3 regions of the Cellulomonas sp. S1-8 genome follow, and region 3 is predicted to be linked to each of the others. Evidence: predicted binding sites of a transcription regulator. Region 3 holds the regulator's gene; each other region holds the start of a gene.
The links. The regulator HrcA, encoded in region 3, represses chaperone genes, less so after heat shock. The targets are predictions, from matches to a motif close to TTNGCACTCGNNNNNNNCGAGTGCNAA.

Region 1 (7,835 bases), 2.0 Mb from region 3:
AGGAGGTCCTCGCAGCGCTGCGCGCGATCGCCGGCCGCAACCGCGTGCTGCGCCCGATGATCGGCCAGGGCTACTCCGGCACGGTGACGCCCGCCGTGATCCGCCGCAACGTGCTCGAGTCCCCCGCCTGGTACACCGCCTACACGCCGTACCAGCCGGAGATCTCGCAGGGCCGCCTCGAGGCGCTGCTGAACTTCCAGACCGTGGTGTCCGACCTCACGGGTCTCGACGTGGCCAACGCCTCCCTGCTCGACGAGGCCACGGCCGTCGCCGAGGCCGTCGCCCTGATGTGGCGCGCGTCGCGGGCGACGACGGGCACGGTCGTGCTGGACGCCGACCTGTTCGGCCAGTCGATCGCGGTCGCGCGCGGGCGTGCGGAGGCGGTCGGGCTGCCCGTCGTCGTCGCGGACCTCACCGACGGCCTGCCGGACGTCGACGGGCCGCTCGTCGGGGTCGTCGTGCAGCAGGTGGGCGCGTCGGGAGAGCTGCGCGACCTGCGCGCGCTGGTCGCGGCCGCCCAGGAGCGCGGCGCGCTGGTGACGGTCGCCGCGGACCTGCTGGCGCTCACGCTCGTGACGACGCCCGGTGAGCTGGGCGCGGACGTCGCGGTCGGCTCGGCGCAGCGGTTCGGCGTCCCGCTGTTCGGCGGTGGCCCGCACGCCGCGTTCATGGCGGTGCGGACGGGGTTGGCGCGGACGCTGCCCGGGCGGCTGGTCGGGGTCTCGGTCGACGCCGACGGCGCGCCGGCGTACCGCCTGGCGCTGCAGACCCGTGAGCAGCACATCCGCCGCGAGAAGGCGACGAGCAACATCTGCACCGCGCAGGCGCTGCTCGCGATCGTCGCGTCGATGTTCGCGGTCTACCACGGGCCGGACGGGCTCGCGGCGATCGCGCGGCGCGTCCACGGCGCGGCCGTGTGCCTCGCGGGCGTGCTGCGCGAGGTCGACGTCGAGGTCGTCCACGAGCACGTCTTCGACACCGTGTGCACGCGCGTCCCGGGCCGTGCCCGGGCGGTCGTCGCGGCGGCGGCGGCCCGCGGCATCAACGTCTGGGCCCCGGACGACGACCACGTGCAGGTCGCGTGCGACGAGACGACGCGCGGCGACGACCTGCTGAACGTGGTCCTCGCGTTCGCCGACGCGGGCACGACCAGCATCGCGGCGGGCGACGACGGCGCGCACGACGTGGGATTCGTCGGACCGCGTCCCACGGACGTGCCCGCGCACCTGGCGCGCAGCACCGACTACCTCACGCACCCGGTGTTCCACGTGAATCGTTCCGAGACGGCGATGCTGCGCTACCTGCGTCGCCTGTCCGACAAGGACCTCGCGCTCGACCGGACGATGATCCCGCTGGGCTCGTGCACCATGAAGCTCAACGCGACAGCCGAGATGGAGCCCATCTCCTGGCCCGAGTTCGCCGACGTGCACCCGTACGCCCCGGCCGACCAGACGCAGGGCTACGCGGCCCTCGTCACCGAGCTGCAGGACTGGCTCGCCGAGATCACCGGGTACGCCGCCGTGAGCGTGCAGCCCAACGCCGGCTCGCAGGGCGAGCTCGCGGGCCTGCTCGCCATCCACGCGTACCACGAGGCGACCCGGGCCGAGGGCGACGAGCACCGTGACCTCTGTCTGATCCCCGCCTCGGCGCACGGCACCAACGCGGCGTCGGCGGCGCTCGCGGGCCTCAAGGTCGTCGTCGTGGCGACGGCCGAGGACGGCGAGGTCGACCTGGCCGACCTGCGCGCCAAGCTCGACCAGCACGGCGCGCGCGTCGCGGCGATCATGATCACCTACCCCTCGACGCACGGCGTCTACGAGGCGCACCTGCGCGAGGTCTGCGACCTGGTACACGCCGCGGGCGGGCAGGTGTACATCGACGGCGCCAACCTCAACGCGCTCGTCGGGCTGGCCCGCCCGGGTGAGCTGGGGGGCGACGTCTCGCACCTCAACCTGCACAAGACGTTCTGCATCCCGCACGGCGGCGGCGGCCCGGGCGTCGGGCCCGTCGCGGTCGCGGCGCACCTCGCGCCGTACCTGCCGGGCGACCCGACGCCGGGTGCGCGGCCGCCGAGGGCTGGGACGCCGGGGGCTGGGACGCCGGGTGCGACCGGTCCGGTCGTCCCCCCGGTCTCGGCCGCGCCCTGGGGCTCCGCCGGCATCCTGCCGATCTCGTGGGCGTACGTCGCGCTCATGGGTCCCGACGGGCTGCGGCGCGCGACCGAGACGGCCGTGCTGGCTGCGAACTACCTGGCCACGCGCCTGCGCGAGCACTTCCCCGTGCTCTACGCGGGGCCCGGCGGCCTGGTCGCGCACGAGTGCATCCTCGACCTGCGCCCCCTGACCAAGGCCACCGGCGTCACGGCCGAGGACGTCGCCAAGCGCCTCATGGACTACGGCTTCCACGCGCCGACCCTGTCGTTCCCGGTCGCCGGGACGCTCATGGTGGAGCCCACCGAGAGCGAGGACCTCGCCGAGCTCGACCGGTTCGTCGACGCGCTCGTCGCGATCCGCGCCGAGATCACCGACGTCGCCGACGGCCGCTGGCCGCTGGAGAGCTCGCCGCTGCGCCAGGCCCCGCACACCGCGGCGTCCGTCAGCGCCGACGTGTGGGAGCACCCCTACGGCCGCGAGCAGGCCGCGTTCGGCGTCCCGTCGCTGCGGGCCGGCAAGTACTGGCCGCCGGTGCGCCGCATCGACGGTGCGCGCGGCGACCGTCACCTCGTCTGCTCGTGCCCGCCCGTCGAGGCGTACGCGGACGACGTCCGATGACGCCCGCCGACCCCACCGCGCCCGACCGCACCGCGCCCGACCCCACGCAGGGAGCCCCGATGCCCGACCGCCTCTCCCCCCTGCACGACGAGCACGTCGCCCTCGGCGCCGCGCTGACGCCGTTCGCGGGGTGGCAGATGCCCCTGCGGTACACCTCCGACCTGGCCGAGCACACGGCCGTCCGCACCGCGGCCGGCCTGTTCGACCTGTCGCACATGGGTGAGATCGAGGTCACCGGCCCCGACGCGGCCGCGTTCCTGGACCGCGCGCTGGTCGGCAACCTCACGGCGCTGCGGGTGCTCGGCGCGCGGTACACGATGATCGTCGACGAGCACGGCGGGGTCGTCGACGACCTCGTCGTCTACCGCACGGGCGAGCACGTGTACCTCGTCGTCGCGAACGCCTCCAACCACGAGGTCGTCCTGGCGGAGCTGCGTGAGCGTGCCGATCGCGCCCGGCTCGACGTCGGGCTCGACGCAGCGGTGGCCGACCGCTCCGCCGCCACCGCGCTCGTCGCGGTGCAGGGGCCGCACGCGCTCGCGGTCGTCGAGGCGCTGCCCGGCCTGACGGCCGACCCGGACGGGCCCGCCGACGTGACGCCCGCGACGCTGAAGTACTACGCGTGCCTGCCGCTGCGGTTCGACGGCGCCCCCGTGCTCGTCGCCCGCACGGGGTACACGGGTGAGGACGGCTTCGAGTTCTTCGTCGACGCCGCGGGGGCGCCGGCGCTGTGGCGTGCGCTGCTCGCCGCGGGTGCCGGCCACGGGCTCGTCCCGGCGGGGCTGTCCGCGCGCGACTCCCTGCGCCTCGAGGCCGGCATGCCGCTGTACGGCAACGAGCTCGACCGCACCACGACGCCGCACGACGCCGGCCTGGGCCGGGTCGTCAAGCTCGACAAGGTCGACGCCGACGGGGTGCCGGTGCCGTTCGTCGGCCGCGACGCGCTCGCGGCGCGTGCGCAGTCCGCGTCCGCGCGCGTCCTCGTCGGTCTGCAGGGTCTCGGGCGGCGTGCGGCCCGGCACGGGTACGACGTCGTCGCGTCGACCCAGCCCGACGCGCCCGTCGTCGGGACCGTGACGTCGGGGGCTCCCTCGCCGACGCTCGGCTACCCCGTGGCGATGGCGTACGTGACGCCCGAGGTCGGCGCCGAGGGTCAGGAGCTGGCCGTCGACGTCCGCGGGCGCCGCGAACCCGTGCGCGTCGTGCCCCTTCCCTTCTACCGTCGTCCTCGGTGACGGTCGCTGCGTCGCAGCACCGCCACCTCGACCTCCCCGTACGACCCGACCCGACAGGAGCACCGATGGCTGCCGAGCTGCCGACGACGTTGCAGTACACCGCCGAGCACGAGTGGATCGACGCGGGGTCGCCCGTGACGGTGGGCATCACCGCGGTCGCCGCGGACGCACTGGGTGACATCGTGTTCGTCGAGCTGCCCGCTGCGGGCTCCGACGTCGCTGCGGGGGCCGTGATCGGCGAGATCGAGTCGACCAAGTCCGTCTCCGAGCTGTTCTCCCCCGTGACGGGGACCGTCGTCGAGGTCAACCAGGCAGTCGTCGACGACCCGTCCCTGGTCAACACGGACCCTTACGGCGAGGGCTGGCTGCTGCGCGTCGACGTGACGTCCACGGGTCCGCTGCTGACGGCCGAGGAGTACGGGGCTGTGAACCCTTGAGCCGAACGGGTAGGTGGTGACACCCACGGGGTGAGCCGTTCGGGTGAGAGGTTGGACAACTGTCCATACGTCCGAGTGCTTGCCCCGAACGGGTGACATGGCGCACAGTGCTAGGAGGACGGCGTTCGCCCCGGGACGTATCAGGGGGCTTCGGGCGTCGTCTTGTCAGGTGCAGCGATCGGCACCGCGGGGGGGAACTCACGGTGATTCAGAGAAGTCGGCAAAAGTCGCGTCATAGCGACCGGGTACGGCGCTCTCATCCGGTACGCAGCCCACGCGGAGCCGGAGAGTCCGGCCCCGCCGCCCCACCGGAGGACATCATGAGCATGCTGGACACGAGCGTGAACCCGCACACCATGGGGACCCACTCGCTCACCCGTCGCGAGCGGGTCGTGCTGGCCGAGCTGGCCGAGGACGTGACGCTCGAGGAGATCGCGACCCGGCTGTTCGTCACGCGCAACACCGTGAAGTCCCAGGTGCGCAGCGTCTACCGCAAGATCGGCGTGTCCACCCGCGCCGAGGCGGTCGCCTGGGCCGAGGCCCACGGGATCCGCTGACCCCACGCCGCCCCGGAGGGGCGGGAGGGATCCCTCCGTGCTGCACCCAGCCCGCACGTCCCGTTCGGCCGGTCCTCCCCGGCCGTGCGTGCGACGTGCCCGGCCGCGCCACGATGTCGTGACCCGGCTGTGACACATGGCTGGCAGACTCGTCGCATGACCCCTGTGCTCGTCGTGGCCGCTGCCGTGGTCGACGACCTCGACGACCCTCGCCTGCTGCTCGCGGCCCGCCGCGCCTACCCGGCGAGCCTGGCCGGCCGCTGGGAGTTCCCCGGCGGCAAGGTCGAGGAAGGCGAGACACCCGAGGCTGCGCTGCACCGCGAGATCCGCGAGGAGCTCGGCGTCCGTGTGGGCCTCGGCGTGGAGCTGCTCGGTCCGGACGACGGTGTCTGGCGGATCTCCGAGCAGTACGTCCTGCGGCTGTGGTTCGCCGAGGTGCTCGACGGCGAGCCCGAGCCCCTCGACGAGCACGACGAGCTGCGGTGGCTGCCCGACGGCCAGTGGTTCGACGTGCCCTGGCTCGACGCCGACGTGCGGGTCGTCGAGGGCATCACGCAGTTCGTCGCGTCCTTCCCCTCGAGCGGCCGCAGCGCGATCGGCCGCACCGCCTGAGCGCTGCACGGCCCGTCAGCGGCCCGTGCGCGACCCGTTCGCCTGCAGCGAACGAGGCCGCGCGACCACTTGGCACTCCCCGAGGGAGAGTGCTAATTCTTGACGTGTAGCCACCCGGCGGAGGCTCCCGCCGGGGTACCACGGGACCCGGGAGGTCCGGGCCCGACGTCGAGGAGGTGAGGGCATGGCTACCCGTTTCGACCCGTTCCAGGAGATGGACCGCGTGCTCGCGCAGGTCCTGGCGTCGGACCGCGCCGCGGCCACCATGCCGCTGGACCTGTACCGCGACGGCGACCACTACGTCCTGCACGTCGACCTGCCGGGCGCGGACCCGGGCACGATCGACGTCGGCGTGGACGACCGCACCCTGACGATCCGCGCCGAGCGCACCGCCCGCACGGACCACGACGTGCAGTGGCTCGCCAAGGAGCGCCCCGTCGGCACCTACGCCCGGCAGCTGACCGTCGGCCGCGGCCTGGCGCTCGACAGGATCAGCGCGACCTACGCCGACGGCGTGCTGACGCTGACTGTCCCGGTGGCCGAGGAGGCCAAGCCGCGCCGCATCGAGGTCCAGCACGGCGCCTCGCCGACGTCCATCGCGGCGTCCGCCACCGCCGGCTGACCACCACCCCGGGCTGGATTGCTCTCTCACCCCCCCAGCGGGGTGCGCCCGACCCCCCACGGCCGTGAGAGAGCAATCCAGTTCTGCGCCCCACCCCCTCCACCCCGGTGAGAGAGCAATTCAGATCGTCCCGCGCCGACCCCGACAGCCCGTGAGAGAGCAATCCAGCCCGTCCCGCACCGACCCCAACAGCCCGTGAGAGAGCAATCCAGCCCGTCCCGCGCCGACCCCAACAGCCCGTGAGAGAGCAATCCAGATCGTCGCTCGCGGCGGGTCGCGTCAGGACCGGGCGGCGAGGGTCGTCGTGAGGCGGGCGAGGGCGTCGGTGAGGATCTCGCGCGACGTCGCCAGATTGAGCCGGACGTGCCCGTCGCCGCCGGCGCCGAAGGTCGGGCCCGAGTTGACGGCGAGCCGTCCCTGGTGGAGCAGGATGCGCGCCGGGTCGGTGCCCGCCGCGGCGACGGCCGGGGTCTCGCGGACGTCGAGCCACGCGAAGTACGTCGCCGCGGGCCGGGTCCAGCGCGCCGACGGGAGCTGCTCGGCGAGGGTCGCGGCAGCGAGGTCGCCGTTGCTGCGGATGGCCCCGCGCACGTCGTCGAGCCAGGCGTCCCCGTGCTGGTAGGCGGCCTGGTGCGCGATCGACGCGACGTGGCTGACGCCGTGACCCACGATCTCGGGCAGGCGGGCCAGGTCGTCGGCCGCCGGGCCCGGCACGGCCAGCGCGGCCTTGAGCCCGGCGAGGTTGAACGCCTTCGAGGCCGAGTGCAGCGCGATGGCATCGGGGATGACCGTCGTCGTGGGGACGAACGGCTCGTCGCCGACGGTGAGCGGTGCGTGGATCTCGTCGGCGACGACGCGCACGCCGTGTCGCGTCGCGAGCTCGCCGACCGCCCGCAGCTCGTCCCGGGTGTGCAGGGTGCCCGTCGGGTTGTGCGGGTGGCACAGCAGGTAGACGGACGCGTCCGCGAACGCCCGGTCGAGGGCGTCGAGGTCGAGCCGCCCCTCCGTCGTCAGGGGGGCGGTGACGACCTGCCGCCCCGCGTGCTCGACGAACGCCCGGAACGGCGGGTACACCGGCGGGTTGATGACGACGCGGTCGCCCGGCGACGACAGCACGCCCAGCACCTCGACGATCCCGAGCATGACGTCGGGGAGCATCCGGGTGCGGTCCACGGGCACGTCCCAGCCGTGCTGCCGAGCGGCGAACCCGGCGAAGGCCTCGGCGTAAGCCGTGCCGAGGCGGCTCGTCGGGCCGGCCTCGTACCCGGTGTCGCCGGCGAGCATCGCCCCCGTGACGGCGGTGACGACCGCGTCGAGCGGCGCGGCGTCCATCTCCGCGACGAACGCGGGGAGCACGTCGTCGGGGTACGTGTGCCACTTCAGCGAGGTGCGCCGACGCATCTCGGCGACGGTCACGTCGAAGGGAGATCCCATGCACCGCAGGGTAGGCGAGCCCGCTCGGGGCTGGAACGACCTCTCGCGCCCGGGGGTGGGTGGGGGTGGGGCTGGATCGACCTCTCGCGCCCCTGGTGGGGTGGCCCCTCTGGGGTGAGAGGTCGATCCAGCCCTTCCTGCGTCAGAGCGTGGCGCGGACCGTGCGG
Region 2 (7,835 bases), 1.8 Mb from region 3:
CGCTGAACGAGTCCCCGCACGCGACGTACCGCGTCCACCGCGGAGGGTCGGCGGGCAGGTCGGCGGTGGCGGGCGTCATCCCCCCATCATGCGACGCCCCGGTCACGGCAGGCGCCAGTCGACGGGGTCCGCGCCCTGCTCGCGCAGCAGCGCGTCGACCTGGGAGAACGGCCGCGACCCGAAGAACCCGCGCGACGCCGACAGCGGGCTGGGGTGCGCGCTGGCGACGACCGGCACGTCCCCGAGCGCCGGGCGAAGGGACTGCGCGTCGCGTCCCCACAGCACCGCGACCAGCGGGCCTCCCCGCTCCACCAGGGCCATGATCGCCCGGTCGGTGACCTGCTCCCAGCCCTTCCCGCGGTGCGACGCGGGCGCACCGGGACGCACCGTGAGCACGCGGTTGAGCATCATGACGCCCTGGTCGGCCCACGGGGTCAGGTCCCCGGACGTGGGCCGCGGCACCCCGACGTCCTCGACGAGCTCGCGGAAGATGTTGTCCAGGGAGCGGGGCAGGGGCCGCACGTCCGCCTGCACCGAGAACGACAGGCCCATCGGGTGCCCCGGCGTGGGGTAGGGGTCCTGGCCGACGACGAGCACGCGGACGTCGGCGAGCGGGCGGTGGAACGCCCGCAGGATCGCGTCGGATGCGGGCAGGTACTGCCGACCGGCGGCCACCTCCTCCCGCAGGAACTGCCCGGCGGCGCGCAGCGCGCCCTCCGCGGGCGCCAGGGCGCGCGCCCAGTCCGGCGCGACGAGCGAGTCCAGGGGAGCGGTCACGTCGTCGGAGGCTACCCGCGCCAGGGGTGGCGCGGCACGGGTCCGGACGGATCCAGGTGTCCCCCGCGCGCGCGAATGACACCCGTGTGGTTCGCCCCGTACGATGCCGGGCGGAGCCAGACGACGCACGACGCGCGAGGAGGAGGAGCCATGGACGGCACGGCCACCCACATGGTCGCGGACGACCTGCGCGACGACGAGCGCGGCACCGACGGCCTGAGCGAGCGTGACCAGCAGGTCCTCGCCTTCGAGCGCCAGTGGTGGAAGTACGCGGGCGCCAAGGAGCAGGCGGTGCGCGAGCTGTTCGACATGTCGGCCACGCGCTACTACCAGCTCCTCAACGCCCTCATCGACGACCCGGCGGCGCTCGCGGCCGACCCCATGCTCGTCAAGCGGCTCCGCCGGATGCGGTCGTCCCGCCAGCGGGCCCGCACCGCACGCCGCCTGGGCGCCGAGGCCTGAGCCCGCCGTGCGCGTCGCGTCCACGTCAGCCCGGGCCCGACACCCGGCCGCAGGCGGGGCTCACCCGGCCCGGCGCCGCGAGCAGCTAGCCTTGCGGCCGTGAGCAAGGGCGACTACCCCTACCCCGAGGACGAGTTCGACGCGATCGCACCCGACGCGCCGACCGGAGTCCACCGTGCACCCCGGTCCGCGTGGAGCCGGTGGTGGCCGTTCGTCGTCGTGCTCGTCGTCGTGCCGGTGCTCGCGTACGGCGCCGTGGCGTACCTCTCCCGCACCGGTGACCTCCCGCTGCCGGGGGGCTCGTCGCAGGAGCAGACCGCCGACGCCGGCGACGGTGCCACCGAGGGCGAGGGCGACGCCGCTGCCGAGGGTGAGGGTGAGGGCGCGACCGAGGGCGAGGGCACCGTCGAGGAGCCGCCGCCGCCGGCACCGGAGCCCGTGCTCACGACGCCGGTCGCCGTGCTCAACGGCGCGCGCGTGTCCGGGCTCGCCGGACGTGTCGCGGACGAGCTCACCGCCGCCGGGTTCACCGACGTGTCGCCGGACAACGCGACCGACGACCTCCCCGCCACGTCGACCGTCTACGTGGCGTCGGAGGACCTGCGCCCCACGGCCGAGCTCGTCGCCGCCACCGTGAACGTCCCGACGATCGAGGTGTCGCCGGAGCGCGCGGGCACCGGGATCGCCGTCGTCCTCGTCACCGACCCGGACGCCTGACCCCCGTCGAGCCCGGGCCGGGCCTGCCGGCCCGACCACCTGCGCAGACCCTGGTCGCGCGACCACGTCCGCCACTAGGCTCCACGCACCGGGGCGACGGCGGAGCGACCCGGTCCCCAGGACCTCGAGGAGCGCGGCATGGCTCAGGGCACGGTCAAGTGGTTCAACGCGGAGAAGGGCTACGGCTTCATCACCCCCGACGGTGGTGGCCAGGACCTGTTCGTGCACTTCAGCGCCATCCAGGTCGACGGCTACCGCTCCCTGGAGGAGGGTCAGGCCGTCGAGTTCGAGGTCGGCCAGGGCACCAAGGGTCCGCAGGCCGAGACGGTCCGACCCGCCTGACGCCTCCCGCCGGCTCCGCCTGACGCGTCCCGACGGGCCGGCGGGCGGTCGGGACGCGTGGCGGCGTCAGCTCGTCGCGTCCAACGCGTCGATCGCGAGCAGCACGCACGCCGCGCTCCACCCGAGCGGCGCGACGGCCGCGGGTGCGCCGTCCGCGAGGAGCTTCTCCGGGATCGCCCCGGACGGCGTGCGGTGCGCCCCCACGACGTCGAGCCAGCGCATGGCCGTGCCCGCGTCGCCCTGCTCGGCCGCGACCCACGCGTACAGCGTCGTCTGCGGCGTCCACGACACGCCGTCGCGCCGCCAGCCGCCCCCGGGCGCCAGCCCTGCGGCCGGTCGCAGCATCGACGGCACCGAGGCGAGCCACGCCGCGACGCCGCCGTGCGGTGCCTGTGACCAGAACGGCGCGAGCACGAACGCGCTCGCGGCGTCCGGCACCGTGCGCGTCGCGTACCGGCCGTACCCGGTGGGCCCGAAGGCGTCGACGACCGCCTGCCGTGCGTCGGCCGCGCCCGCCGCGACCGTCGCCGCCCGCTCGGGGCGTCCCGCGGCGTCGAGCACGACGGCCGCCTGCTCCAGCCCCGCGACGAGCGGCGCCGCCGTCCCGAGCGTCACCTCGGACTCGGGGACCTCCCAGTAGTCCGGCGACGCAGGCGGCAGCCCGGCCGCGACGAGCCGCAGCGCGCGGTCGGCGGACCGCTCCACGAGGGGCGCGAGGCGCTGCGCGACCTCGACCCGCCGGGCGTCGTCCACCTCGGCGAGGACCAGGCCCGCCGCCCACATCGACCAGCCCGTCCCGTCGGTCTGCAGGCCACGGTCGTCGGGCGGGCCGGACCCGTCGGGCAGGTAGCGCGCCTCGAACGAGCCGTCGGGCTCCTGCACCCGCGCCAGGAAGTCCAGGACGGCGAGGGCGTCGTCGACGTGCCCCGTGCGCGCGAGCGCGACGGCGACGAACGCGGAGTCCCGCGGCCAGACGTAGCGCCACTTCGCCGACCAGCCGGCGACGACGACGCCGTCGGCCACCGTCAGGGAGTGCAGGTCCAGCAGGGCGGAGCGGGCGAGCTCCTCGTGCGGGCCGCCCGCACCCGGGACGTCGCCGGCGGCGAGCCAGGCGCGCTGCTCCGCGGCCGCGGCGGCTGCGGCCCGCGGGCCCAGGGCGGCGGTCGTCGTGGGCGTCGCGCCGACCGCCTCGGCGAGGACTGCCGCCGCCGGGTCCGGCACGCGGGTCCCGGGCAGGTAGACCGCCAGGGCCGCGGCGGGGACCTCGGCGCGGGCGCCGTCGGGCAGCACCGACACCGCCTGCTGGTACAGCGGGATCTGCGCGTGGGCCGTGTCGGACGTCACGCCGACGCCGGTCCCCACGCCGCCGGCGGCACCCGAGCCGGTGGGGTCGGTGCGTCCGGCGGCCGGCGCCGGCGGCGTGCCCGCGGCCGCGCCGACGGCCAGCAGCAGGGTCGCGACCAGCACGAGGGTGCCGCGGGCGCGGGTGCGCGGGACGCGGCTCACGACGGCGGCGTCGGGCACACCGGCACCCTAGGGCTTCGCGCACGGCGTAGGGGAGGACCCGTCTGCTGCTTGCACTCTCAGGGGTCGAGTGCTAACCATTGACTTAGCACTCTCCGGTGGAGAGTGACAGCATCAACCCGGCCGTCAGGTGAGGGTCGTCGCGCGCGGGACGTGAGCGTGCGCGGCGGTCCGTCCGTCGCGGGCACCGACCGGCCACCCACGAACCGGAAGAAGGATCACAGCCCCATGGCCAAGATCATCGCCTTCGACGAGGAGGCCCGGCGGAGCATGGAGCGCGGGCTCAACGTCCTCGCCGACACCGTCAAGGTCACACTCGGCCCGAAGGGCCGTAACGTCGTGCTCGACAAGAAGTGGGGCGCGCCGACGATCACCAACGACGGCGTGTCCATCGCCAAGGAGATCGACCTCGAGGACCCGTTCGAGCGCATCGGCGCCGAGCTGGTCAAGGAGGTCGCCAAGAAGACGGACGACGTCGCCGGTGACGGCACGACCACCGCCACCGTCCTGGCCCAGGCACTCGTGCGCGAGGGTCTGCGCAACGTCGCCGCCGGCGCGAACCCGATCGCCCTGAAGAAGGGCATCGAGAAGGCCGTCGAGGCCGTCACGGCCGAGCTCCTGGCGCAGGCCAAGGAGATCGAGACGAAGGAGGAGATCGCCGCCACGGCCGCCATCTCCGCCGGCGACCAGGCGATCGGCGACCTGATCGCCGAGGCGCTCGACAAGGTCGGCAAGGAAGGCGTCATCACCGTCGAGGAGTCCAACGCGCTCGGTCTCGAGCTCGAGCTCACCGAGGGCATGCGCTTCGACAAGGGCTTCCTGTCGGCGTACTTCGTGACGGACCCGGAGCGCCAGGAGGCGGTCCTCGAGGACGCCTACGTCCTGCTCGTCGAGTCCAAGGTCTCGAACGTCAAGGACCTGCTGCCGCTGCTGGAGAAGGTCATCCAGGCCGGCAAGCCGCTGCTCATCGTGGCCGAGGACGTCGAGTCCGAGGCGCTGGCGACGCTCGTCGTCAACCGCATCCGCGGCATCTTCAAGTCTATCGCCGTCAAGGCGCCGGGCTTCGGCGACCGCCGCAAGGCGATGCTGCAGGACATGGCCGTCCTCACCGGTGGCCAGGTCGTCTCCGAGACCGTCGGTCTCAAGCTCGACCAGGTCGGCCTCGAGGTCCTCGGCACGGCGCGCAAGATCGTCGTGACGAAGGACGAGACCACCATCGTCGAGGGTGGCGGCGAGGCCGGGCAGATCGCCGGTCGCGTCAACCAGATCCGCGCCGAGATCGACAACTCGGACTCGGACTACGACCGCGAGAAGCTCCAGGAGCGCCTCGCCAAGCTCGCCGGTGGCGTCGCCGTCATCAAGGCGGGCGCGGCGACCGAGGTCGAGCTCAAGGAGCGCAAGCACCGCATCGAGGACGCCGTTCGCAACGCGAAGGCGGCCGTCGAGGAGGGCATCGTCGCCGGTGGCGGCGTCGCGCTCATCCAGGCGGGCAAGATCGCGTTCGAGAAGCTCCAGCTCGAGGGCGAGGAGGCGACCGGCGCCAACATCGTGCGGCTCGCGATCGAGGCCCCGCTCAAGCAGATCGCCATCAACGCCGGCCTCGAGGGCGGCGTCGTGGCGGAGAAGGTCCGCAACCTCCCCGCCGGGCACGGCCTCAACGCCGCGACCAGCGTGTACGAGGACCTGCTGGCCGCGGGCGTCAACGACCCGGTGAAGGTCACGCGCTCGGCGCTGCAGAACGCTGCGTCGATCGCCGCCCTGTTCCTCACCACGGAGGCCGTCGTGGCCGACAAGCCCGAGAAGTCGGCTCCGGCCGGCGGTGGCGGCGGCGACGACTTCGGCGGCGGTTTCTGATCCGCTAGCAGTCGCAGCACGAACGGACCGACGGCCGGTCACCCCGCAGGGGGTGGCCGGCCGTCGGCGTCCTCACCCGGGGTGAAAGGCTTCGTCGTCCTGTTCCCGGCGTCGCGCCCCCGGTAGCGTCCGCCGGACCGACGACGTCAAGGGGGACGTGATGCGTGCACGCACGACGAGGACGATCAGCCGCACGGCAGCAGCGGTGGCCACCGCCGGCATGGTGGCGGTGATGATCGCCGGGGCGCCGGCGTCCGCGCAGGTCACACCCGAGCCCGGCCCCACGATCGGTCCGATCCTGCCCGGGCCGACCCTCGGGTGGCGCGTCGCGCTGCGGGACACGTGGACGTCGCCCACCTGGGCGCAGCGCGCCGGCCGGACGACCGTCACGGTGCACCTCGACTGCGGGGGCGCGATCGGCATCCGGCTGCCGCAGTACTACGTCAAGGTCGTCGCGGAGGGCCGGATCGAGCCCGCGGTCATGCCGCGTCCGGTGCCCTGCGGCGTGACCCACACCTTCACGGGCAACCAGCCCGCCGGCAAGTACCACCTGTTCCTGGCGAAGGCGACGTCCGACGCCGCGACCCTGGTCGGCAAGGCCGCGGTGCAGACGCCCTGACCGCGGGTCAGCGCGGCGGGACGTCCGTCGCGGGCGGTGCGCCCGGGGCCGGGGGCGGCTCGTACGGCGGCACGGGGGGCGCCGTGTCGTACGGGGACGGCGCGGGCGTCGGGTGCTCGGGCGTGCCGTACGCGGGTGCGCCGTAGGCAGGCGCGCCGTACGCGGGCGCGGCCGGTGCGCCGTACCCGTAGCTGTCGTAGGCGGGGGCGCCGTAGCCGGGTGCGCTGCCGTCGTACGGCATGCCCGTCAGCTGCGCGAGCCGGGCCTCCGCCTCCCGGACGCGGCGCTCGATCGGCCACTCCATGAACACGAACATGATGACGAAGACCAGGTTCGCCACCGGGACCAGGACGAGCAGGCCGTGCCACAGCGTCCACCCGGCCTTCTTGGCGACGCGCATGTACATGTAGACGGCGAAGGCGATGAACGCGATGTACAGCATCACCGCGATGGTGACGCCGATGGCCTCGCCGACGCCGTTGGACGTGGACGACGAGTAGGGGCTGAGCAGCATGGGTCCTCGATCGGTGGGTGCGGTGGTCAACGCGTCTGACGGTACGACGCGAGGAAGTTGCCCATGCGCTCGACGGCCTCGCCCAGGACGCGTGCCTCGGGGAGGGTCACGATGCGCAGGTGGTCGGGCGTCGGCCAGTTGAACCCGGTGCCCTGCACCAGCAGGATCTGCTCGCTGACCAGCAGGTCGTAGACGAGCTGGGAGTCGTCGACGATGCCGAACAGCTCGGTGTCCAGGCGGGGGAACAGGTACAGCGCACCGTCGGGCTTCACGCACGAGACGCCGGGGATCGAGTTGAGGCCCTCCCAGGCGACCTGCCGCTGCTCGTGCAGCCGCCCGCCGGGGGCGATGAGCGCGTCGATGGACTGCACGCCGCCGAGGGCGGCCTGGATCGCGTGCTGCGCGGGCACGTTGGGGCACAGCCGCGTCGACGCGAGCAGCGTCATCCCCTCGAGGAAGCCCTTCGCGTGCGCCTGCGGACCGGTCATGACGACCCACCCCGCGCGGTACCCGGCGACGCGGTACGTCTTGGACAGCCCGTTGAACGTCAGGCACAGCATGTCCGGGGCGACGCTCGCCATGGGGATGTGCAGCGCGCCGTCGTACAGGATCCGGTCGTAGATCTCGTCGGCGAGGATCAGCAGGCTGTGCTCGCGGGCGATGTCGGCGATCTGCTCCAGCACCTCGCGCCGGTACACCGCGCCCGTCGGGTTGTTGGGGTTGATGACGACGATCGCCTTGGTCCGCGGCGTGATCTGCTCGCGGATGTGCTCGATGTCCGGCTCCCAGCCGTTCGACTCGTCGCACCGGTAGTGCACCGGCTTGCCGTCGGACAGGCTCGTCATGGCCGTCCACAGCGGGTAGTCGGGGGAGGGGATGAGGACCTCGTCGCCCTCGTCGAGCAGCGCCTGCAGCGTCATGGTGATGAGCTCGGAGACGCCGTTGCCGAGGTACACGTCGTCGACGTCGAACAGCGGGAACCCGGCGACCGTCTCGTAGCGCGTGACGATCGCGCGGCGCGCGGGC
Region 3 (7,835 bases):
CGCCCAGCAGCGGCAGCAGGTGGCCGAGGATCGCCCACGTGCGCTCGTCCTCGGGCCGCAGCGGGGGCGGGGGCGGGGCCGCCCAGCCGGGAGGGGCAGGAGGCGTGCTCACCGCACGAGCTCCAGGCTGAACGGGTACCGGTAGGACCCGCCGCGGTACGCCGTCACGGCGGCGAGGATCGACAGCACGAGCGCGACGATGGCCACCGCGAGCTTGCCGACCCACCCGACGATCCCGATCACCGGGATCTGGTGGACGACGTGGAAGATGATCATCGCGATGAGCGCCGTCAGCTGGAAGTTGAGCGCCACGAGCGCCTCCCGCGCGGTCGCAGGGTCCTTGTCCCGCTGGACCAGCCACACCACGAGCGAGGCGATCCACCCCGCGAACATGTACGTGAGGATGCCGCCGAGGTGCGCCACCATCGCCAGCGTGCTGCCCTGCGACGACCGGGTGGACGGCGTGGGTCGGGGGTCGTAGGACACGTGCGGCTCCTGGGGCTCGTCATGGGCGGCGGCCTGCGTCCGTGCGGCGACGGGCGCAGGACGGACGTCTCGCGAGCGGCAGCGTACCGGTCGGACGGGTGGAAGTGCCCGGTGGTGCGGCGCGGGGCCTTGACACGTTCTGCGGCATTTCGCTTCGCTGACGACCGGGGCGTGCCAACGCCCCGCCACGCGCCCAGGAGGCATGCAATGAGTGAGATCCCCGGCGGCCCGCCGCCGCGCGACGACGACCCGAGCGTCCCGCCGCCCCCGCCCGTGTTCGGGCAGCCCGGGGGCACCGCGCCGCCCGCGCCGCAGCAGCCCGGCGCGCCCACCCCGCCCCCCGGTGGGGCGTACTCGCCGCCGCCCGCCTACGGGACGCCGGGCGGTGCCGCGCCCGGGGCCTACCCGCCCCCCGCGTCGCCGTACGGCCAGCCCGGCGCCCAGCCGCCGCCCGGCGCCTACGGCCCGCAGTCCGGCCCCGTCGACATCGGCGCAGGCTTCTCGTGGGCGTTCTCCAAGTTCGGGCAGCACTGGGTGGCGTTCGTGCTCGGCGGCCTCGCGTGGTTCGCCGTCATCGCCGTCGTCGCGATCGTCGGGATCGGCCTGGTCGGCGGTGTCGCCGCGCTCGGCGGCGGGTCGGACGGCGTGGCGGGTGCCGCGGCAGGCGTCGGCGCGTCGATCGGCATCGGCCTGTACATCGCGGTGATGCTGCTGCTGCTCGTGCTGTTCAGCGCCGCCTTCATCAAGGCCGCGCTGAAGGTCGCGGCCGGCCACCAGATCGGCGTCGGCGACCTGTTCGACACCTCGCACATGTCGCAGCTCGTCGTCCTCGGCCTGCTCTACGCCGTCGCCGGGTTCGTGCTCAACTTCATCCCGTTCCTCGGGCAGGTCGCGTTCGTCGCCGCGGGCTTCTTCGTGTTCTACGCGGTCGCCGCGATCGTCGACCGCAACGAGGGCGCCATCGAGGCGATCCGCACGTCCGTCGCGCTGCAGACGCGTGACCTGGGCACCGGCGTGCTGGTGTACCTGCTCGTCGCCGTGGTGAGCTGGATCGGCACCGCGGTGTGCGGCATCGGCGTGCTCGTGTCGCTGCCCGTCGGTGCGCTCCTCACGGTGTACGCGTACCGCCGCCTCACCGGGGGCCAGGTCGCGGCCTGACATCCCGCCCCGACGCAGCGGGGCCCGTCCGGCCGACGCCGGACGGGCCTCGCCGCGCCCGGGGCTCAGGCCGTGACGAAGTCGATGAGCTCCTCGACGCGGCCCAGCAGGCTCGGCTCCAGGTCGGCGTACGAGCGCACCGACCGCAGGATGCGCTGCCAGGCGCGGGCGACGTCGGCCTGGTCCTGCGCGGGCCAGCCGAGCTCGCGCAGGATGCCCCGCTTCCACTCCGTGCCCCGCTCGATCGTCGGCCACGCCGCCAGACCCACCCGCTCGGGCCGCACCGCCTGCCACACGTCGACGTACGGGTGACCCAGCACGACCACCGTCCCGGCGGGCACCGTGCGCAGGGCCTCGGCGGCCAGTCGGCTCTCCTTCGACCCGGGCACGAGGTGGTCGACGAGCACCCCGACGCGCCGGTCGGCCGTGGGGGAGAAGTCGCGCAGCGCGTCGGCCAGGTGGTCGACGCCGTCGAGCAGCTCGACGACGACACCCTCGACACGCAGGTCGTCGCCCCACACCTTCTCCACGAGCTCCGCGTCGTGCTTGCCCTCGACCCAGATGCGCGAGCCGCGCGCGACGCGGGCCGGTGCGTCGGGCACGGCCACCGAGCCGGACGCGGTGCGCGTCGGGCGGGTGGGCGCGCGGGTCGTCACGGGCGCGGTCAGGACGACGGGCTCGCCGTCGACCCAGAACCCCGGGCCGAGCCGGAACGTGCGCGTCCGACCACCGCGGTCCTCGAGCACGACCACGTGCTGGCCGCCGGACTTCTCGACCCGCACGACCGCGCCGACCCAGCCCGTCTCGACGTCCTCGACGACCAGGCCGCGCTCGGCGGGCTGGTCGCGCGACGTGCGCGCGGGGCGGTGGTGGGCGGGGCGGGGGGCGTCACGGCCGCCCGACAGCACGTCCGAGCCGTAGCGGTCGTCTCTCACGCAGGCACTCTAGGAGGTCGTCCCGGCGACGCGCCCGACGACGCGCGGCCCGGCCCCGCTCGCGGACGGCTCGCGCCCCGCTCGCGCCCCGGTCCCGGTGACGCCTGCCCTCTGCCGGTGCGACCGCGTAGAATTGGCACTCGGTCCGGGCGAGTGCTACGCCGGGACCGTGCCACAGGCACTGCACGGCCCGTGCGCGGGCAGACGAGCGACCGGGGACGGAGGGAGCGGCATGAGCGAGGACCGTCGGCTGGACGTGCTGCGCGCGATCGTCGAGGACTACGTCGCCACGCGTGAGCCCGTCGGCTCGCGCGCCCTCACCGAGCGTCACGCGCTCGGGGTGTCGCCCGCCACCATCCGCAACGACATGGCCGCCCTCGAGGAGGCCGGGCTCATCGTCCAGCCGCACACGTCGGCCGGCCGGGTGCCGACCGAGGCCGGCTACCGGGAGTTCGTCGACCGGCTCACCGGTGTCCGTCCGCTATCGGCCGCCGAGAAGCGCGCCATCGGCACGCTGCTCGAGGAGGCCGTCGACCTCGACGACGTCATCGACCGGGCCGTGCGGCTGCTCGCGCAGCTCACCCACCAGGTGGCCGTCGTGCAGTACCCGTCGCTGCGGCGCTCCGCGCTGCGGCACGTCGAGCTCGTGCCGGTCGGTGCGCGTCACCTGCTGGTCGTGATCATCACGACCACCGGACGCGTCGAGCAGCGCACGCTCGAGCTGACGGCGGACCTCGACGACCAGGTCGTCGCACGGCTACGCGTGCGGCTCAACGTCGCCGCGGCCGGCCTGCGGCTCGCCGAGCTGTCGGCGGTCCTCGACGCGCTCGCGGTCGAGTTCGCGCCCGGCGGCGAGGACCTCGCCCGGTCCGTCGTCGCGGTCGTCGCGGAGACGCTGGCGCAGGAGCGCGAGGAACGCGTCGTCATCGCCGGTGCGTCCCACCTGGCGCGCAGCGGCGGCGCGGACTTCCCGCACACCATCGGGCCGGTGCTCGAGGCGCTGGAGGAGCAGGTGGTCCTGCTGCGCCTCCTGTCGGAGATGGCCGAGGACTCGGCCGGCGTCGCGGTGCGCATCGGCCGCGAGCACCAGCACGAGGGCCTCGCCGAGACGAGCATCGTCACCAGCGGGTACGGCGGCGAGGGCTCCTCGGTCGCCGTGCTCGGGTCGGTCGGCCCGTTGCGCATGGACTACCCCCAGACCATGGCGGCGGTCCGCGCCGTCGCCCGTTACCTCACCCGGATCCTCGCGGGCTGAGCGGCCGCCCCCGCGCGCCGACCGGCGCGCCACGCGACGGCCCGACCACGCCCCGCACGAGCAGGAAGCGAGCAGCTCGCCACGTGACCGACTACTACGAGATCCTCGGCGTCCCGAGGGACGCGACCCCCGAGCAGATCAAGAAGGCCTACCGGCGGCTGGCCCGCGAGCTGCACCCGGACGTCGCGGGCACCGACCCCGGGACGGAGGACCGCTTCAAGGACGTCTCGCGCGCCTACGACGTCCTGGGCAACACCGAGAAGCGGCGCGCCTACGACATGGGTGCGGACCCCGCGTCGCCGGGTGGCGGCATGGGCGGCGGCTTCGGATTCCAGGACATCTTCGAGACGTTCTTCGGCGCCGCCGGGGGTGGTGCGCCGCGCGGCCCCGTGCCGCGTGCCCGACGCGGGCAGGACGCGCTCGTGCGGCTCGACCTCGACCTCGCGGAGGCGGCCTTCGGGGTGCACCGCGACGTGCAGGTCGACACGGCCGTGCTCTGCCCCACGTGCGGCGGCACCTGCTGCCGGCCCGGCACGTCGCCGCGCACCTGCGAGGTCTGCGGGGGCCGCGGGTCGGTGCAGCGGGTCGCGCGCTCGTTCCTCGGGCAGGTCATGACGACCCAGCCGTGCGCCGCCTGCCACGGCTTCGGCACCGTGATCCCCGAGCCGTGCACCGAGTGCGCGGGCGAGGGCCGCGTGCGGTCGCGTCGCACGCTGTCCGTCGACGTCCCCGCGGGTGTCGACACCGGGACGCGCATCAAGCTGACCGGCCAGGGCGAGGTCGGTCCGGCCGGCGGTCCGCCGGGCGACGTGTACCTGGAGGTGCGCGAGCGCAAGCACGAGATCTTCGTGCGTCGCGGTGACGACCTGCACGCGACGCTCCAGGTGCCGATGACCGCGGCCGCGCTGGGCACGGTCCTGGCGATGGAGACGCTCGACGGCCCGCAGGAGGTCGACCTGCGGCCCGGCACCCAGCCCGGGCAGGTCATCACGCTGCGGGGGCTCGGCATCGGCCACCTGCACGTCGGTGGCCGCGGTGACCTGCACGTCCACGTCGAGGTGCAGGTGCCGACGCCCGCCGACGAGGAGCAGGCCGAGCTGCTGCGCCGGCTCGCCGTGCTGCGCGGCGAGGAGCGTCCGGAGGCGCGGCTCGCGGCCGCCAACCCGGGCATGTTCGCGAAGCTGCGCGACAAGCTCTCCGGCCGGTGAGCGCACCCGTCTTCGTCGTCGAGCCCGGGCTGCTCGACGACGTCCGGGCGGGCGGGGAGTACCTGCTGGGCGGCCAGGAGGGCCGGCACGCGGGCGTCGTGCAGCGTCGTGGGCCGGGGGAGCGCGTCGACGTGGTCGACTGCGCCGGCGTCCGCGTCGTCGGCCGCGTGCGCGCCGCGGGGGCCGAGGGCGTGCACATCGACGTCGACGAGGTCGTCGTCGAGCCGGAGCCCGCCCCGCGCCTGGTGCTCGTGCAGGCGCTCGCCAAGGGCGACCGCGACGAGATGGCGATCGAGGCCGCGACGGAGGTCGGGGTCGACGTGGTCGTGCCCTGGCAGGCCGAGCGGTCCGTCGTCATCTGGCGCGGCGAGCGTGCGCAGAAGAGTCGCGCGCGGTGGATCGGCACCGTGCGGACGGCGACCAAGCAGTCGCGACGCGCGCGCATGCCGGCCGTCGACGAGCCGCTCGACGACCGGGGTCTGGTGGCGCGGGTCACCGCGGCCGTGGCGGCGGGCGGCGTCGCCGTCGTCCTGCACGAGTCGGCGACGACCCCGCTGCACGAGGTCGCGCTGCCGGCCGCCGGTGACGTGCTCGTCGTCGTCGGCCCCGAGGGCGGCATCAGCGACCGCGAGGTCGACGACCTCACCGGTGCCGGCGCGGTCGTCTGCCGCCTCGGCCCGCACGTGCTGCGCACCTCGACCGCCGGGCCGGTCGCGCTCGCGATGCTCGCGGACCGCCTCGGCCGCTGGGGCTGACGGCCCGGACCCGGACGCGGGGTCGGCGGCGCGTGACGGGGAGTGGTGCGCCGCCGGCCCCACGGGTCCGGGGGTCAGCGGGAGTCGCTGCCCACGTGCTCGACGGCCGCACGTCCCGCCTCGAGCCGGGCGATCGGGACGCGGAACGGGGAGCAGGACACGTAGTCCAGCCCGACGGCGTCGAAGAACCGGATGGACTCCGGGTCGCCGCCGTGCTCGCCGCACACGCCGAGCGTGAGGTCGGGGCGGGTCGTGCGACCCAGCTCGACGGCGGTCCGCACGAGCGACCCGACGCCCGTGACGTCGATCGTCTCGAACGGTGACACCGAGAGCACCCCGTTGGCGGCGTACTGCGAGAAGAACGCGCCCTCGACGTCGTCGCGGCTGAAGCCCCACGTCGTCTGCGTGAGGTCGTTGGTGCCGAAGGAGAAGAACTGCGCCTGCGTGGCGAGCCGGTCCGCCGTGAGCGCCGCGCGCGGCAGCTCGATCATGCAGCCGACCGGCAGGTCCACCGTCACGCCCTGCTCGGTGCTCACCTCGGCCATGATCGTCGTCGCGCGGTCGCGGACCAGGCGCAGCTCCTGCACCGAGGCCACCAGCGGGACCATGATCTCCGCGTGCGGGTGGCCGCCGTCGGCCAGCCGGGCCGCGACCGCCTCGGCGACCGCGCGGATCTGCAGGTCGAACAGGCCGGGCACGACGAGCCCCAGGCGCACCCCACGCAGGCCCAGCATCGGGTTGGCCTCGTGCATGCGGCGCACCGCGGTGAGCAGCGTGACCTCACGCTCGTCGACGCGGCCCCGCTCGGCGGCCAGCGCGACCTTCACGGACAGCTCCGTGAGGTCGGGCAGGAACTCGTGCAGCGGCGGGTCGATGAGCCGGATGGTCGTCGGCAGCCCGTCCATCGCCTCGAGCAGGTCCGTGAAGTCCTGCCGCTGCAGCGGCAGCAGCGCGTCCAGCGCCTCCTGCCGCTCGTCGTCGTCCGTCGCGAGCACCACACGCTCGACGAGCACGCGCCGCTCGCCGAGGAACATGTGCTCCGTGCGGCACAGGCCGATGCCCTCCGCGCCCAGGCTGCGGGCGCGGGTGGCGTCCTCGGCCGTGTCGGCGTTGGCGTGCACGCGCAGCCGGCGGGTCGCGTCGGCGTGCTCCAGGATCCGGTCGACCGCCCGCACCAGGTCGCGCGTCTCCTCGTCCGGGGCCTCGTCGAGCGCGACGTCCAGACCGTCCTCGAGGTACCGCTGCACGGGGGAGGGGACGACGGGCACGTCGCCGAGGAAGACCTCGCCGCTGGTGCCGTCGATCGCGATGACCTCGCCCTCGGTGACGGTGTGCCCGCTGCGGGTGACCATGGTGCGCGCCGTGGCGTCGACGGTGAGCTCCTCGGCGCCGACGACGCACGTGCGGCCCATGCCGCGCGCGACGACCGCCGCGTGCGACGTCTTGCCGCCGCGGGCGGTGAGGACACCCACGGCGGCGATCATGCCGCCGAGGTCGTCGGGGTTGGTCTCGCGACGCACCAGGACGACGTCCTTGCCCTCGGTGGCCCACTGCTCGGCCGTCGCGGAGTCGAACACGGCCATGCCGACCGCGGCGCCGGGGGACGCGGGCATCGCCTTCGTCAGCAGCACACGGTCCGCGCCGTCGGCGGCGAACTGCGGGAACTGCAGCTGCGAGAGCTGGGCGCCGGTGACCCGGGACAGCGCCTCGTCCATCGTGATGAGGTGCTCGTCGACCAGCTGGCACGCGATGCGGAACGCCGCGGGCGCGGTGCGCTTGCCGACGCGCGTCTGCAGCATCCACAGCTTGCCGCGCTCGATCGTGAACTCGATGTCGCACAGGTCGCGGTAGTGGGTCTCGAGGCGGCGCATCGCCTGGCGCAGCTCCGCGGACGCCGCCGGGTCGACCTCCTCGAGGTCCGCGAGGGACAGCGTGTTGCGGATGCCGGCGACCACGTCCTCGCCCTGCGCGTTGACCAGGTAGTCGCCGTAGTCGCCCGTGCGGCCCGACGCGGGGTCGCGCGTGAAGGCGACGCCGG

Region 1: a site for HrcA is predicted at 5,682-5,708, ahead of OKX07_RS00605 (Hsp20/alpha crystallin family protein). Genes of this name have one in related genera too.
Region 2: a site for HrcA is predicted at 3,873-3,899, ahead of groL (chaperonin GroEL). Genes of this name have one in related genera too.

What each region holds. Positions count from the first base shown of each region.
Region 1 is NZ_CP110806.1:131,345-139,179, forward strand. It holds gene gcvP (aminomethyl-transferring glycine dehydrogenase) at 1-2,771, shown strand, start outside; gene gcvT (glycine cleavage system aminomethyltransferase GcvT) at 2,831-4,006, shown strand; gene gcvH (glycine cleavage system protein GcvH) at 4,072-4,443, shown strand; gene OKX07_RS00595 (helix-turn-helix domain-containing protein) at 4,764-5,000, shown strand; gene OKX07_RS00600 ((deoxy)nucleoside triphosphate pyrophosphohydrolase) at 5,157-5,612, shown strand; gene OKX07_RS00605 (Hsp20/alpha crystallin family protein) at 5,797-6,234, shown strand; gene OKX07_RS00610 (MalY/PatB family protein) at 6,514-7,668, opposite strand; gene metE (5-methyltetrahydropteroyltriglutamate--homocysteine S-methyltransferase) at 7,811-7,835, opposite strand, start outside.
Region 2 is NZ_CP110806.1:822,521-830,355, forward strand. It holds gene OKX07_RS03775 (SGNH/GDSL hydrolase family protein) at 1-79, opposite strand, end outside; gene OKX07_RS03780 (uracil-DNA glycosylase) at 103-777, opposite strand; gene OKX07_RS03785 (DUF3263 domain-containing protein) at 928-1,239, shown strand; gene OKX07_RS03790 (LytR C-terminal domain-containing protein) at 1,339-1,956, shown strand; gene OKX07_RS03795 (cold-shock protein) at 2,095-2,298, shown strand; gene OKX07_RS03800 (glycoside hydrolase family 15) at 2,365-3,822, opposite strand; gene groL (chaperonin GroEL) at 4,051-5,676, shown strand; gene OKX07_RS03810 (hypothetical protein) at 5,837-6,295, shown strand; gene OKX07_RS03815 (hypothetical protein) at 6,303-6,809, opposite strand; gene OKX07_RS03820 (pyridoxal phosphate-dependent aminotransferase) at 6,836-7,835, opposite strand, start outside.
Region 3 is NZ_CP110806.1:2,641,308-2,649,142, reverse strand. It holds gene OKX07_RS11915 (DUF4870 domain-containing protein) at 1-112, opposite strand, end outside; gene OKX07_RS11910 (DUF4870 domain-containing protein) at 109-486, opposite strand; gene OKX07_RS11905 (hypothetical protein) at 694-1,644, shown strand; gene OKX07_RS11900 (DUF3097 domain-containing protein) at 1,710-2,579, opposite strand; gene hrcA (heat-inducible transcriptional repressor HrcA) at 2,812-3,834, shown strand; gene dnaJ (molecular chaperone DnaJ) at 3,918-5,042, shown strand; gene OKX07_RS11885 (16S rRNA (uracil(1498)-N(3))-methyltransferase) at 5,039-5,797, shown strand; gene ppdK (pyruvate, phosphate dikinase) at 5,872-7,835, opposite strand, start outside.